Regions from separate parts of the Collinsella sp. wc0529 genome, predicted to be linked through region 2. Evidence: riboswitches for the same ligand, from Rfam matches in the RefSeq annotation. Region 2 holds a riboswitch; the other holds the start of a gene.
What was found. Region 2 has a riboswitch for thiamine pyrophosphate ahead of thiM (hydroxyethylthiazole kinase). Riboswitches for the same ligand answer to the same signal wherever they lie in the genome.
Positions count from the first base shown of each region.

Region 1: another riboswitch for thiamine pyrophosphate. It lies ahead of thiC (phosphomethylpyrimidine synthase ThiC); the one in region 2 lies ahead of thiM (hydroxyethylthiazole kinase).

Region 1 is NZ_JBJXBO010000002.1:39,722-47,349, forward strand. It holds gene ACKUTP_RS06770 (hypothetical protein) at 1-271, shown strand, start outside; gene ACKUTP_RS06775 (Bax inhibitor-1 family protein) at 355-1,050, shown strand; gene ACKUTP_RS06780 (TIGR02452 family protein) at 1,188-2,339, shown strand; gene ACKUTP_RS06785 (SGNH/GDSL hydrolase family protein) at 2,417-3,076, shown strand; gene thiD (bifunctional hydroxymethylpyrimidine kinase/phosphomethylpyrimidine kinase) at 3,410-4,240, opposite strand; gene thiC (phosphomethylpyrimidine synthase ThiC) at 4,417-5,751, opposite strand; TPP riboswitch at 5,744-5,859, opposite strand; gene ACKUTP_RS06800 (hypothetical protein) at 5,923-6,444, shown strand; gene ACKUTP_RS06805 (YaaA family protein) at 6,508-7,317, opposite strand; gene ACKUTP_RS06810 (aminopeptidase) at 7,443-7,628, opposite strand, start outside.
Region 2 is NZ_JBJXBO010000002.1:446,058-453,685, reverse strand. It holds gene ACKUTP_RS08615 (uracil-xanthine permease family protein) at 1-252, opposite strand, end outside; gene ACKUTP_RS08610 (5-methyltetrahydropteroyltriglutamate--homocysteine S-methyltransferase) at 375-1,508, opposite strand; gene ACKUTP_RS08605 (LysR family transcriptional regulator) at 1,664-2,560, opposite strand; gene ACKUTP_RS08600 (HAD-IIB family hydrolase) at 2,571-3,479, opposite strand; TPP riboswitch at 3,573-3,683, shown strand; gene thiM (hydroxyethylthiazole kinase) at 3,735-4,574, shown strand; gene ACKUTP_RS08590 (MTH1187 family thiamine-binding protein) at 4,578-4,919, shown strand; gene ACKUTP_RS08585 (thiamine phosphate synthase) at 4,916-5,611, shown strand; gene ACKUTP_RS08580 (patatin family protein) at 5,714-6,583, opposite strand; gene ACKUTP_RS08575 (EAL domain-containing protein) at 6,907-7,628, shown strand, end outside.

The DNA.
Region 1 (7,628 bases), 410 kb from region 2:
CATCCTCGCGGGCGGACAAGTCGTGCCGGTTACCGTCTGCTGGGTCGACGGTCGCTGCTTTACGATTGACGAGATCGTCTCGTCCACTGGTTTTGGCCTGACGGTCCACGGCGTTCGTACGGCAACCTATAAGGTGCGTTTTGGCGGGCACGCGACCGAGTTGTATCTGGAGGACCAGGCGTGCGGACGGCCGGACGGCTCGCAGGCCCACGTGATGCGTTGGTGGGTCTGGGCGTTTGATCGTACGCTTGAGGGCGAGCGCCGTAGGTAAGGACGCACGGCGTTCGGGTACAATGGCAGGAATCTTGTCATCTGCTGCGCCGTCTTTCACGGCGCTTTGTGAAAGGACGAAGTATGAACGATATCCAGGGCTATCAGAACGGCCCCATCGAGACCGGTGCAAGCCGTGCCAAGGAGATGTCGCCGCGCGCGTACAACCTTGTCATGTCTGCCCTGATTTTCTTGGGCTTTTGCGCCATGGGCGCCGGCGCCTACTTTACGAGCACCATGTCGTTTGCGCGCATGATGATGAGCGGCGCAGCCTTGCCGCTGGTCTTTGGCTCGTTTATTTTGACCATCGTCGGCATGGTCATGATGTCGGCCGCCGCCAGCAAGCAGTCCGTGGGCCTGTCCCTTGTGGGCTACGTAATCTTTGCGAGTACCTTTGGCCTGACCGCGTCGTTTGGCCTTGCCAACTACGACCTGCCCACCATCAACACCGCTTTTATCGCCACGGCCGCCATCACCTTTGTCTTTGGCGCGCTGGGCGTGACCTTCCCCAAGTTTTTCCAGCGCGTATATGGCATCGGTTTTGGCATTCTGCTCGCCACTGTTCTGGTTGAGATCGTGCTGATGTTCATGGGCGTCTCGCAGTCCATCACCGACCTGATCGTGATCGTGGTGTTCGCCGGCTTTATTGGCTACGACACCTATGTTGCCACGACGGTGCCGCCTACGCTGCCCAACGCCGTGCTCATGGCGTCCAATCTGTTCGTTGACATTATCAACGTGTTCCTGCGCATCCTGAACATCCTTGGCCGTCGCGACTAGTGGCGAATTGCGGCGGTGCTTGCCGTGCGGGCAAATCGATGCGAAAGGCGGTCCTTCGGGGCCGTCTTTTTTGTACGCGGCGGGGTATCATGGATGGGAAAAGCCGATAGCGGCAGCGACAGGAAAGGTGGCCACGTATGGCAGACGTCGACAACAGGAACCGTAACCGCAGGTCCAACCGAGCGGGTCAGCCCAATCCCAAGCGCGAGGCCCGTGCCAAGGCCGCCGAGCGTCACGTGTCAACTGTGTCCGAAGCGTGCGCCAAGGATATCGAGCGTTCGCTTGCCGGTGTTCGCGAGTTTGACGGTATGCCTGCCGGCTTTGTCGCGGCGATGAAGGCCAAGGTTCAGACTGCTGTGGCCGCTGAAGAACAGGTTGCCGAGGACGTCGAGGGCGCGGAGGCTGCCGAGACCGAGGCGGCACCCGAGAGCGAGGCAGCGCCCGAGACCGAGGCAGCTCCTGAGCCCGTCGAGGAGCCTGCCGAGGAAATCGCCGAAGCTGAGTCCGCGCCTGCTGAGGAGCCTGCTGCGTCCCTGCCTGAGGTCACCGTGCTCGATGCCTCCGCCACGCAGGCCATCTTGGACAACGGTCGTGGCTATGCGCAGTTCTGCGACATGGCCGTGCTCGCCTTTGCCTCGTTCACCAATCCGGGCGGTGGCTATATTCAGGGTTATCTGGGCCAGGAGGCCACGCTGTGCGCCGATTCGTATCTGTACAACGTTCTCGATAAGCAGCGCAAATGGTACGGCGAGAACCGTCGCCGCAACATCAACTGCGAGCTTTACCGAAACCGTGCGCTGGTGGTGCCTGCGGTGCGCTTCGATCGCAACCACGTGCATGCATACGCCGACGTGATCGTGGCCGCCGCGCCCAACGTTAAGCGCGCCCGCCAGGAGTATCGCGTGAGCGACGATGCTCTGCTGGATGCCCTGCGCGACCGCATTCGCTTTGTGCTTGCCATCTGCGACGAGCTGGGTCGCGAGAAGCTCGTACTGGGCGCTTGGGGCTGCGACAACAACGGCTTTGACGCCGAGGCCGTGGCCGAGCTCTTCCGCAAGGAGCTCGCGTCGGGCGACTTTAAGGTCAAGCAAGTCTTCTTTGCCGTGCCTTCTACGCGCTGGGATGAGGATTTTGCCAAGTTCGAGCACGTGCTGGCAAACTTCCCCGAGCGCAACGAGGAGTCCTATGCCCAGGTTGCCGCTCGCGCTGCGGCAGCTCGCGCCGCCGAGCAGGCCCAGGCTGCTACCGAGGATGATGAGAACGAGGACGATTGGCGCAAGTACCTGTAATCGGTACGTGCTGACAGATGGGTCGAGCCGGCGGGAGGGCTGCTCCCGTCGGCTTTTTACTGAGCGAGGGGCTTACGATGAAAAACGTTCTATGCTTTGGCGACAGCAACACCTATGGTTACGATCCGGCGGGCATGCGCGACGGCACCGCGGTGCGCTATGCGCGGGATGTGCGCTGGTGCGGCGTGGCCCAACGTGACTTAGGCGAGGGCTGGCATGTAATTGAAGAAGGCCTCAACGGCCGCACGACGGTACGCGACGACATGTGCCATCTGGACACCAATCTTAACGGCATCCGCGCGCTGCCGATGCTGCTCGAGGCCCATAAGCCACTGGACGCCATTGTGATCATGCTGGGCACCAACGACTGCAAGACGGTCTTTAACGTGACAGCTGCCGATATCGCCCGTGGCGCCATGGCGCTGATTCGCGCCGTCCGCGCGTTTCCGTGGACCGACGCTGCGCCTTGTCCGCGCATTCTGCTGATGGCTCCTATCAAGATCAAGCCGCAGATCGCCGATGTATATATGACCGATTTTGACGAGCGTTCCGTCGAGGCCTCGGAGCATTTTGCTGAATACTATGCGCACGTAGCCGAGCAGTTTGGCTGCGACTTTTTGAATGCAGCGGAGTTTGCCGAGCCGGGCGATATCGACTATCTGCATATGATGCCCGAAAGCCATGAGAGCCTGGGTCACGCCGTGGCGGCCAAGCTCCAAGAGATGCTCGGTGAGTAGCACGGCCCCAAACCACCACAATAGTTCTCCTTGCGGTGGCTTGTTTCGTTGATTTGTCTTGATCTGTAACAGTTGTAAGGCCGAAAACGGGCTAGATGTTACAGACTAAGATTATTTAGGTCGATATCGGTCGTTTGTCTCGATCTGTAACATCTAGGGTCGATTTTGCCGAGTTACTGTTACAGATCGAGATTATCTTCTGAGCGGAATTTGAATGTCTCAATCTGTAAGAGGTGGGCCGAAAAATGGACTCTAATTGCTATGGATCGAGATGTTTGTGGGAACCACCGCAAAGGTGCCTGTCCCCTTTGCGGTGGTTTTGAACTGCGAGTCTTAATATTGCCACATATGGTTAACGGGGCCGGAGCCTTTGCCCATGTCAAAGCCGGCGGCGAGAGCGCCCGTTAGGTAGGCCTTGCCGGCGTTGACGGCATCGGCAAGATCCATGCCCTGGGCCAGCGCGCAGGCGATGGCGGACGAAAGCGTGCAGCCGGTACCATGCGTGTTGCCGGTCTCGATGCGCTTGTGGCGGAACCACGTGGTGAGCGGATCGCCCAGGTGGTTGCCCTCGTCATCGAGCGGTGCGGGCTCTGCTAGCACATCGTTGGCCTCGTTGACAAAATGCCCGCCCTTAACGAGAGACGCGCACCCAAAGCGGTAGGTGAGGAGCATGGCGGCATTTTGCTGCGTGCGCTCGGAATCGACCTCGTAATCGAGCAGCGCCATGGCCTCGGGAATATTGGGCGTGATGACGGTCGCCAGGGGGAACAGGCGGCGTGTAAGCGCTTCGGCGGCGTCCTCTGCGATCAGACGAGCGCCCGAGGTGGCGACCATGACGGGGTCGACGACGATATTTTGTGCGTCCCAGGCACTCAGGCGGTCGGCGATAACCTCGATAATCTCGGCAGAGGAAACCATGCCGATCTTGACGGCACTGGGGCGGATATCGTCAAAAACGGCATCGATTTGCGCCGCGACAATATCCGGGGAGATGTTTTGCACGGCGGTGACACCGAGCGTGTTTTGTGCGGTTATGGCTGTGATGGCCGTCTCGGCATACAGACGGTGCGCCGTGATGGTCTTGATGTCGGCCTGAATGCCGGCACCACCGCTGGAATCTGATCCTGCGATGGATAGAACGGCGGGTACCTTACTGCGATCCATGTTCGCTCCCTTGTTCGGTCGGATTCAAATGGGTCTTCTGCCTGCATTATAAAGTGCCCGGGCCGGCTGTATGCCGAACCCGGGCGGGTAGTGCAATCTTTACGCAAACGCAAGCAAATGTTCACACGTCAACAATTGACGAACACCTTGTTACCGATTGCGGCTCCGGCGACGAGTTAGTCCTCCATGCCGAGGTCGATCGTCGTGCCTTCGAACACCTTGTTAACGGTGCGGACGGCGCACATCTTGCCGCACATGGTGCAAGTACCCTCGGTGGCGGCGGGGGATTCCTCGTAGCGCTTCTTACCGGTGACCGGGTCGAGAGCGCACTTCCACATGGCGTCCCAGTCGAGCTTGCGGCGTGCCTGGCCCATCTTGTCGTCCATGTCGCGGGCGTGCGGCACCTTCTTGGCGATGTCGGCGGCGTGTGCGGCAATCTTGGTGGCCATGAGGCCGTCGAGCACATCCTGGGCGTTAGGCAGGCATAGGTGCTCGGCCGGCGTCACGTAGCACAGGAAGTCGGCGCCGGAGCTGGCGGAGATAGCGCCGCCGATGGCTGCGGTGATGTGGTCGTAGCCCACGCCGATATCGGTCACCAGCGGCCCGAGCACATAGAACGGGGCGTTGTGGCACAGGCGCTTCTGCAGTTTCATGTTGGCGGCGATCTCGTCGAGCGCCATGTGACCCGGGCCCTCGACCATGACCTGGACGCCGGCGGCCCAGGCGCGCTTGCACAACTTGCCGAGCTCAATCATCTCGGCGGTCTCGGTGGCGTCGTTGGAGTCGTAGAGGCAGCCCGGGCGGCAGGAGTCGCCGAGCGAAATCGTCACGTCGTACTCATGGCAGATTTCGAGCAGCTCGTCGTAGAACTCATAGAAGGGGTTCTCGTTGCCGGTGACCTCCATCCAGCCAAACAGCAGCGAGCCGCCGCGGCTCACGATGTTCATGAGACGGCCGGTCTCCTTAAAGGTCTTGGTGACCGACTTGTTAATGCCGCAGTGGATGGTCATAAAGTCCACGCCGTCCTCGGCGTGCGCGCGCACGACTTCGAACAGGTCGTCCTTGGTGAGCTTGACCAGCGGCTTTTCCATGTAGCCGATGGCGTCGTACATGGGGACGGTGCCTACCATGAGCGGCGTCTCGTCGATGAGCTGCTGGCGGAACTGGCGCGTCTTGCCCGAGTTGGAGAGGTCCATGATGGCGTCGGCGCCAAAGTCCTCAGCGATCTTGACCTTCTTCCATTCCTCGGCGGCATCGGCCTTGTCGCCCGAGATGCCCAGGTTGACGTTGACCTTGGTGGACAGGCCCTCGCCGACGCCAAAGGCGCGCATGCCCTTTTTGATGTGCACGATGTTGGCGGGAATGGCGATGCGGCCGTCTGCCACGCGCTCACGGATGTACTCGGGGTCGCGATGCTCGCGCTCGGCGACCTCCTTCATCTGCGGTGTGATCTGTCCGGCGCGGGCAAAGTCGATTTGCGTGACGAGCTTGGGCTCTGTCTGTGTGCTCATTGGCACGGCTCCCTTCGTTGGCATTACCCATATCAGGTTTGCGGGTCAGGGCGGGCGCGCCCAGTCTCAGCCTGCCGTCTTGTCCTGCAAGCTCCCCGTTTATGTGGTGGGCTCAAGTATAGCTCGAATGGGTACGATTGGCCTAACGAGCGTGCCTGTGGGGAGGCGTACATGGAAGACAAGCATCTATATCGAGAGACACAATGGGATGTATCGGCCGCGGAAAGCCGTGCGCACCATGGCCTTGTCGCGATTGGTTTTGCGGTGCTTGCCGTGTTGGTGATTGCCTTTTGTATCTGGACGTTTGGCGGTCGCGGCGGCGCTGCATGGGAGTTCGAGGCTGATGATAGCCTACCGATTATGACGGTGAGGAGTACTGGCGGTAATGCCAATACGCTCGCCGCGCCGGGCGACTATTGGTATTCGCGCGACGAGTTTGTGCAATTGCAGCTGAGCGGTGGGTCTATTCCTGGTGAGGAAATCGAACGCGTGACGTATGATGCGACGCTCAAAACGCTCACGGTGAAGCTTAAAGATCAAGGAGATGTGCCCACGACCATGGATATCGCCCTGACGGAATGGCGTTTGGAGCCTCCGACGGGTGTTGCGGTGTCCGAGGTTGAGCACGTCAAGATTGTCTATCAGGACGGTTCGACAAACGGGATTGCAAAGGCCGACGGTCTAGCAGAATAGCGGAGTGTTTACCGAATGTCATGAAAGCATGCCGAGGTGGAGTTCGGCGCTAGTGACAGGCTTCTAGAATGCCTGCTCGTTGATGAAGACCAGGCTGTCTGGGGACGAGAGCTCGGGGACATAGCGGTAGCCAAGGTTGAACTCGGTAAGACCGGCGGCGTCCTTGACCTTGTTTTCCGCCATCCAGCGGACCATCGAACCGCGTGCCTTTTTGCTGGCGGTCGATTGCTGGACGGGCTTATCGTTGCGGACGCCTTCGCCAAAAACGCAGGTGATAACCGTTGTATCCTGTGCAGCATGGGGCAGGACGGCTTTGGCGTATTCCACGCTGGCAAGGTTGACGATAGTGGTGTTAGAACCGGCCGGCGCAATTGCCTGCGCAAGTCGATTCCCCCAGAAGGCATAGAGATCGCGAGCACCGTCGACGGAGAGCTTCGCCCCCATTTCGAGCCGATAGGGCGACACGCCGTGGAAGGGGCGCACGCATCCGTAGAGTCCCGAGAGAATCCAGAGATGGTTTTGCAGCCAGTCGAGCTGTGCGGCATCCATGACCTCGGGCGCCATGCTTTGGTATTGGATGCCGTGGTAGGACATTACGGCGGGGGAGATTCGACGCGCGATATCGGGATCGGCGAGGTCGGCATCGCTCAGGACGGGCATAAATTCGTGAAGCGTATCCAGGCACGTTGCAAGCAGCCTGTCGCTCACGTTCCAAAGGGCCTGAAGGCCTGCCGCGCCATCCTCGCGTTCGATGCCCAGCAGTGTCTGATGAAGCCGGGCCGTCTGGTGTGCAAAAGGCGGTATGCCCCAAACGTCAAAGGCATCTTGAGCTGTCCGCATCTGTTTGGCGGGCGAAATGACGACCTGTAGCACGGAATCCTCCTCCCGTTAAAAAGTTGCGGTGAAATGCGGAACGCTTTTCCTGTTGGAAGGCCTGATGAATCCGTATTTCACCGCAAGTTATAAAGGGCTGGTTTGGGGCGCTTTACGAGGGTTTGTTAGGCGCGCTCGAGGAAGGCCTTGTAGCCGCGGTAGGCCTCGTAGATATCGGCCTTGTTGGCGACCTCCCATAGGGCGTGCATGGACAGAACGGCAACGCCGGAGTCGATGACATTCATGCCGTACTTGGCCATGATGTAGGCGATGGTGCCGCCGCCACCTGCGTTGACGCGGCCGAGCTCACA
Region 2 (7,628 bases):
GGCAATAAAGGCAAACGATGAGCCCAAAAATGCCGGCACCTTGCCACGCGACAAGAAGTGGAACAGCAGCGTGCCCAAGCCGGCAAACAACAGCGTTGCCGAGACCGAGAGGCCGGTGAGCACGGGCACCAACACCGTGGCGCCGAACATGGCAAATAGATGCTGCAGGCCGAGCAGGAACATGCGCGGTCGGCCAAGCGACGACGCATCGTAGATGGCATCGGCGACAGCGGGCGTCGAGGATTGGGACATGGATGTCCTTTCGAATGGAGGGGCGATCGGGCATAGCGGATTACCTGCCCGAACGATACGATCCGAACCATTGTACGCGATGCGCCATGTCTCGCACGCGCCGTCACCTGCGAACGTTACCGCTATTGCCAAACGCGCTCGGCAACGCGCTTGACCAGCGCGATCTTTGCCCATTGTCCGTCCTCGGTCAGCTTGTTGCCAATCTCGCAGCTGGCAAAGCCGCACTGGGGCGACAGATACAGGTTCTCGAGCGGCACGTACTTTGCAGCTTCGCGGATACGCTCGACGATGGCATCCTCGTTCTCGAGCTCTGCCGCCTTGGTGGTTACCAAGCCCAGCACGACCTTCTTGCCCGGGGCAACGTACTTGAGCGGCTCAAAACCGCCGGCGCGCGGCGTGTCGAACTCCAGATAGAACGCATCGACATTCTCATGCGCAAACAGGTACGGCGCGATGGGATCGTAACCGCCCTCAAAGGCATAGGTAGAGTGGTAGTTACCACGGCACACGTGCGTGTTAATGACCAGGTCGTCGGGCTTGCCCTCGATGGCGGCGTTGTTGAGCGCCACGCCCAGCTCACTCACCTTTTGCAGATCAACCGGGCTCATTCCGGTCTTGGACACAAAGTCGGTATCGCAATAGATGCCCCAGGTGCAGTCATCAAACTGGATGTTGCGGCAGCCTGCAGCGTACAGGTCGGCGATCACCGTGCGATAAGCGGCTGCAATGGCGTCGGCAAGCTCCTCATCGGTCTTATAGACAGCGCGCAGGCTCTCCTGCTGGCCGTCGCAGCGATCGAGCGTGACCTCAGAGAACGTCTGGATCGGCGCCGGAATGGTTTGACGTGCGACCTGACCCTCCCCCTCAAGCGCCTTGACAAACTTAAAGTGCTCGACGAATGGGTGGTTCTCGCCGCTAATGGGACCGGTTACCACGGCGGTATCGGCCGTGGTCTCCTCGTCGTGGAACATATAGCCCGTACGCGAGGTACGGCGTTCAATGCCGTTGAGCCCCCACATAAAGTCGAGGTGCCAGTAACTGCGGCGAAACTCGCCATCGGTGATGACCTGCAGACCGGCGGCCTTCTGCTTTGCCACCAAATCGCGAATGGCATCGTCCTCGACGGCCTTAAGCCCCTCGGCATCAAGCGTGCCTGCCGCATAGGCAGCGCGGGCGTCCTTTACGGCCTGCGGACGAAGAAAGCTGCCGACGATATCGGCGCGAAACGGCGCGTTCGGTTGAATTGAAGTGCTCATAGATATCTCCCTTTGCATTGGTTGCTTTACTGGGACAGAGTATGAGCGCTCATATGGACATCGTAAAATATACGTTTATATCAGTTTGATATAGACGTTTCCTATATCAGTCTGGACTGCCATAAAGAGATTTGACCCGCGCGGAGCACAGCAGCCTAGATATGCTGGCGAATCGCGTCGATATAGGCCTGCCCGTAGCGCGTAAGTGTCGTGTTCTTGCGCGTGATGATGCCAATCTCCATGTACTCGTCTACATCAAGCGGAATCGAGATGATGCCGGGACCGTTAAGCTCATGGCTGATCACACCCGAACACACCGTGTAGCCGTTGAGGCCCATGGCCAGGTTGAACAGTGTCGCACGGTCGCGCACGCGGATATTCTTGCGGCGCTCAAACGTCGAGGTCAGTTCCTCGGAATAGTAAAACGAGTTGTAGCTGCCCTGCTCGTAGGACAGGAAGGGATAGTCCTCCAGGTCCTCGAGCGTCACGCTGGAGCGGCCCGCCAGCGGATGGTCGGCACACACAAAGACGTGTGGCGTGGCGCAGAATAGTCCTTCGAACACGAGCTCGTTGGCCGCCAGCATGCGCTCGATAACCTCGCGATTGTGCTCGGATAAGTACAGGATGCCCAGTTCGCTCTTCATATGCGCGACGTCCTCGATAATCTCGTGAGTCTGCTCCTCGCGCAGGGTAAAGTCGTAGCGCGCGGCATCGAACTCACGGATCACATCGACAAACGCATTAACGGCAAAGGAATAATGCTGACAGCTCACACTAAAGTGCGGCACCTGCTCGGACGCGCCCTTGTACTTGCCCTCGAGCAGGTCGGCCTGGTCGAGCACCTGGCGCGCGTAGCCCAAGAAGGTCTCGCCTTCCTCGGACACAATGACGCCCTTGTTGGTGCGCTCAAAGATGTGCACGCCCATCTCGTTTTCGAGATCGCGGATTGATGCGGTAATCGAAGGCTGCGACACAAAGAGCCGGCGCGAGGCCTCGGTGATGCTGCCGCATTCGGCAACTTTGACGACATACCTGAGCTGCTGAAGCTTCATGGCTTTCTCCCTAGACGTTCGTGACGTCGAAACCCGTCGCATCCATCTGACGCATAAACGGCGGCATCTCCCCCGTCGCGGCGCAGGCGGCAATCTGATGCAGAGCCCCGGCAACCGCATCGTCTGCCGCAGCGCCGATATGCCAGCGCGCGGCAGCCGTGACGGCCTCGTTGGCATTGGCGACTGCAACGGAGTTGGGAACGGCATCGATCATGGGCAGATCGTTATCGGAATCGCCAAATACGGCCACCTCATCGGTCGTCAGGCCCAAAGCGCGCGCCAGCTCCAGTGCAGCGCAGCCCTTGTCCCAACCGGCCGGAAGGATGTCAAGCAGGCGCACTCGATTGTTGGGAAACACAAGCGAGAGTTCCGGCACCTCAGCGGCAACGCGCTCGCGTAGCTCCACGAGCTCCTCACGTGAACGGGCACTCCAAATATTCGCCTTAAACACCGGCGCATCATCGACGACGGGACGGCACGGGGCCTCTTCGCCCTTGAGCCACGCGTTGCCGCCCGACTCCATGGCGCGGCGTACGCGCTCGGGATCGCTCGTCACGCAGTAGGCATCGTTATTCCAAAAGTCATCACCCAGGCTGTAGACCTTCAGATACGTATCGTCGGTCTCCTGCTCCAAGTAGTCAGCCAAACGCATAAGGGCGGCGTTGTCGGTCGCGCGCGAAGCGACCGCCTGACCGTCGACAAACATTACCTGGCCGTTGCAGAACGCGCCGGTCGAGAAGCACTCGACGCAATTGCGGAACATCCAGCCCATCGCGGACGGCTGGCGACCCGAAACCGGGCCAAAGTGCAGACCCGCCGCCTGCATGGCATGAATGCCCTCGATGGCGTAGTCGCTGGCGCCGTCATGCCCGGCTGGAATCAGCGTATCGTCCATATCGGTCAGCACAAGTTTAATCATAAGGCCCCCATTCGTATCGGTCCTACCTATTGTAACGACCTGCCAAAATAAACCTGTCCCTTTTTGGCAGGTGCGCTAGTATAGGGAACAACAGATTCGATGCGGGAGTGCCGGCGGTGCAAACCACAAGGCTGAGAGGGCATGGGGCCCAATCCTTTGAACCTGTCAGTTAATGCTGGCGTAGGGAGCATGCCGCCTTTACAGGGGCGCTGTCTATGCACAGCGCCCCTTTTCTATGCCAAGGAGGCATGTGCAGTGATTGATTCGGAACAGCTTAAGCAAAATGTGGTCAAGGCCGTGGAGGAGATTCGCGCCACCAATCCGATGGCCGGCTCCATCACCAACACGGTGACGATCGACTTTGTCGCCAATGCTCAGCTCGCCGTGGGCGGTTCGGCCGCCATGGTCTATCTGCCCGACGAGGGCGAGGCGCTCGTTGCCGGCGGCGGCGCCATCTATCTCAACATGGGCACGCTCTTCCCCATCTACGAGCAGACGATTCCCCGCGCGGCCAAGGCGGCACACGACGCCGGCAAGCCCTGGGTGCTCGATCCGGTGGGCCTGGGCATCGGTAGCCTGCGAACCCAGCTGGTAAACGAGCTCAAGCAGTACAAGCCTGCCATCGTGCGCGGCAACGCCTCCGAGATCATCGCACTCGCCGGCCTGTGGGGTCTTGAGGGCGAGGCAGCTGATCTGAGCCGCGTGCGCGGTGTCGATACCACCGACACGGTCGACGCCGCCCGCGATGCCGCTGTGGCGCTCGCCCGCTACACCGGCGGAGCCGTAGTGGTCTCGGGCGAAGTCGACCTGATTACCGACGGCACGACGGTGGCCAAGTCCCACGGCGGCAGTCCGCTCATGTCCAAGATCACCGGCTGCGGCTGCTCGCAGGGTGGCGTGCTGGCTGTGTACGCCTGCGCTGCCGATCCGTTTACGGCAGCCATCTGCGGCACCGCCGTCTACAACGTTGCCGGCACGCGTGCCGCCGCTGTCGCCGATGCCCCGGCAAGCTTTAAGGTCGCCTTTATCGACGAGCTCTACCGCGCGACCGCCCAGGATATTGCCGATAACCAACTCGAGCTCGAGGAGGCATAAGCCATGTCCGAGCCCGCAACCAATGCCGGCATGAACACACTCGTCGCCGTGGCCATCGCCCCGTGCGGCACCGGCGATGAACTGTCCGCCGAGGTCGCCGAGGTCGTGCGCGTCATTCGCGAGAGTGGCCTTCCCAACCACACCACCTCGATGTTCACCGAGATCGAGGGCGACTGGGACGAGGTCATGCAGGTCGTGCGCGACGCAACCTTTGTGTTGGCGAGCAAGGGCATCCGCACCGAAGTCGTGCTCAAAGCCGATATTCGACCCGGATTTACCGACACCATGACCGGCAAACTCGAGCGCATGGAAGCACAGATCAAAAAGCAGGAGGAAGCACGATGAGCATCCGCGACAACCTTGATATCTCGGCCTATCTAGTACTCGGCCCCGAAAACACGCTGGGACGTCCCGTGGGCGATGTGGTGGCCCAGGCGCTCGACGCAGGCTTTACCTGCATCCAGGTGCGCTCCAAGGTGGCAAGCGCCCGCGAGATCATCGCACTGACCGGCGACGCCGCGCAGGCAATCGCACAGGCTGGCAAGACCGGTCAGGTCGCCCTGTTAATCGACGACCGCCTGGACTGCGTACTCGCCGCGCGCGAGCAGGGTATTGCTGTCGACGGCGTGCACGTGGGCCAGAGTGATATTCCCGTCGAGGTCTGCCGCAAGCTTCTGGGCCCCGATGCCATCGTGGGCCTTTCGGCACGCTGCGAGGAGATGCTCGAGTACGTCAAGACCGCCGACATGAGCCTGGTCGACTACCTGGGCATCGGCCCGCTCCACGAGACCGAGACCAAACGCGATTGCGGACGCGCAGCCGATGGCTCCATCATCACCAAAAGCTTTGAGGATCTGGCCGCACTCCACGCGGCAAGCCCCGTGCCCATCGTGGTGGGCGGCGGCGTCAAGACGGCCGACCTGCCGCAGCTCAAGGCCACCGGCGTCGATGGCTTCTTTGTGGTGAGCGCCGTCTGCAGTGCCGACGACCCCTACGCCGCAGCCAAGGAGCTCGTCGATACCTGGCAGCGGGCATAGGCATAAGCCGAGCAGCCGATTCGCAGCCTCATATTCTTCAGCAACGGAAAGCGCATCCCAGCTTGGACCTCCATTCCGGGGCGCGCTTTCCGCATGCGACCCTTACCCCGCCAGATACGCTTCCAGCGTGGGCAAGGTCGCCTCCGCATCGCGGCGACCGATCTGGTAGATGCGTTCGAGTTCATCGGGCTCGCGGCACAGCGACGGCACCTTCACCGATTCACTCGGACGCACCACAAAAATTTCGCCGGCAGCCTCGCGACGTGCCAGGTCATCGAGCGTGGCATTGTAAACCTCATGCCGATGCTCAAGCGCTGCGACAAACTCCGGATAGTGACGGAACACGCGACGTAGCATGGGCATCACGCTGTTGGGCTGCTTCACAAAGCGCGCCGGCTGCGTGAGTACCACGATATTGCGGTCATACCCCTGCGCAAACAGCCATGCACTGGGAATAGAATCAGCCACGCCGCCATCCAGGTACTTACGGCCCTCAATGGCGACAGGACGCGTCGCCACGGGAATTGCCGACGACGCCCGGATCCACTCGATATCCCTCTCGTCGCCATACGGCAGATCGTGGTAGACGGCCTTGCCCGTCTCGATATCGGTACACACGCACGTAAACCGCATGGGGCAGGTGCGATATGTCTCCAGGTCGATGGGATCGCGCTCGATGGGCACCTCGTGATAGGCAAAGTCGGCATTGAACATATCGCCGGTTCGCAGCCAGCTGGCCACGCCTGCATAGCGCTTGTCGGCACAATAGGCCTTGTTGTAGCGAATGGCGCGGCCGATCTGGCGCGATTTAAAGTTGTAGCCAAACGCCGCGCCCGCCGAGACACCCACCATATGGTCGCAGGTCAAACCGTGCTCCATCCAAACGTCGAGCACGCCCGCCGTATACATACCGCGGTAGCCGCCTCCCTCGAGCGCGAGTCCCACCGTGCGCGTCGTATCCGGCTGTGCCATGCGACCATCTCCGTTCCTGCGTTTAAAACCGGGACAAGTATACCCGTCAACATATATCGTCTCAGTCGCATTTTTATCGGACATCGCATCGTCGCGCTGCCGTTTGTCGAATAATGGCCGCCCACAGCATGTGCACCCATATATAATTGTGTGCTGTTGTTTATACTACGCAGTAGTTATCAACAGCGAACATTAGCCGGTAAATTAGCCCAACAACGCAGCGAGGCGGGGGCCTGGATACACGCAAAGCGCCGAACAACAACGCGTGTGCACAACGAGCTCGCCCGACGCAATTCGCCCGACCTCAGAAAGCCGCTTACGACATGGATACTGTCAGCAATTACACCGAAACGCTCGAAAAGACCGTTCGCGACCTTCTCGAGCGTCAGGATGATCTGATTAGGACTGCCTTTACCGACCAGCTTACCGGACTTGGCAACCGCGGCGGCTTTGCCCGTTCCTTAGAGGAAATCTGGGAGCAGGAACTGCCCGTGACCATGGCGTTTATCGACATCGATAACCTTAAGCACTGCAACGACATCTTTGGACATGACGAGGGCAACCGCTATATCTTGCAGGTAAGCCTCTATCTCAAGCTGTATATGAAGGTGGACGAGGCGGCGTTTCGCATAGGCGGCGACGAGTTTGCCATCCTATCTACGGTTGCGACCGAGGACGACCTCGCCGAGCGTCTTGAGCACTGCCGAACGGTCCTGCTCAAAAACAACGATTCCGAGATGCCTCACTCGTTTAGCTATGGAGTGTCGCATGCCGACCCCGCCCTGGGCGAAGCCCCCAATCGCATGACGCTCGATGCCGACCATCGCATGTACGACTACAAGCTACGTCATGCCATGCACCTTGATCGACGCAATATCACGCAAGTCCACGCCGACGACTTCGAAATAAGCGATCGTATTTTCGACGCCTTTTCGATGCTCAACGAGGGCCGCTATTTCTTTATCGAGAACTTGGACAAACATCGCACCCTTTGGTCACAAGGCGCCTTGCGCGATCTTGGCCTTCCCTCGGAGCACATAGACAA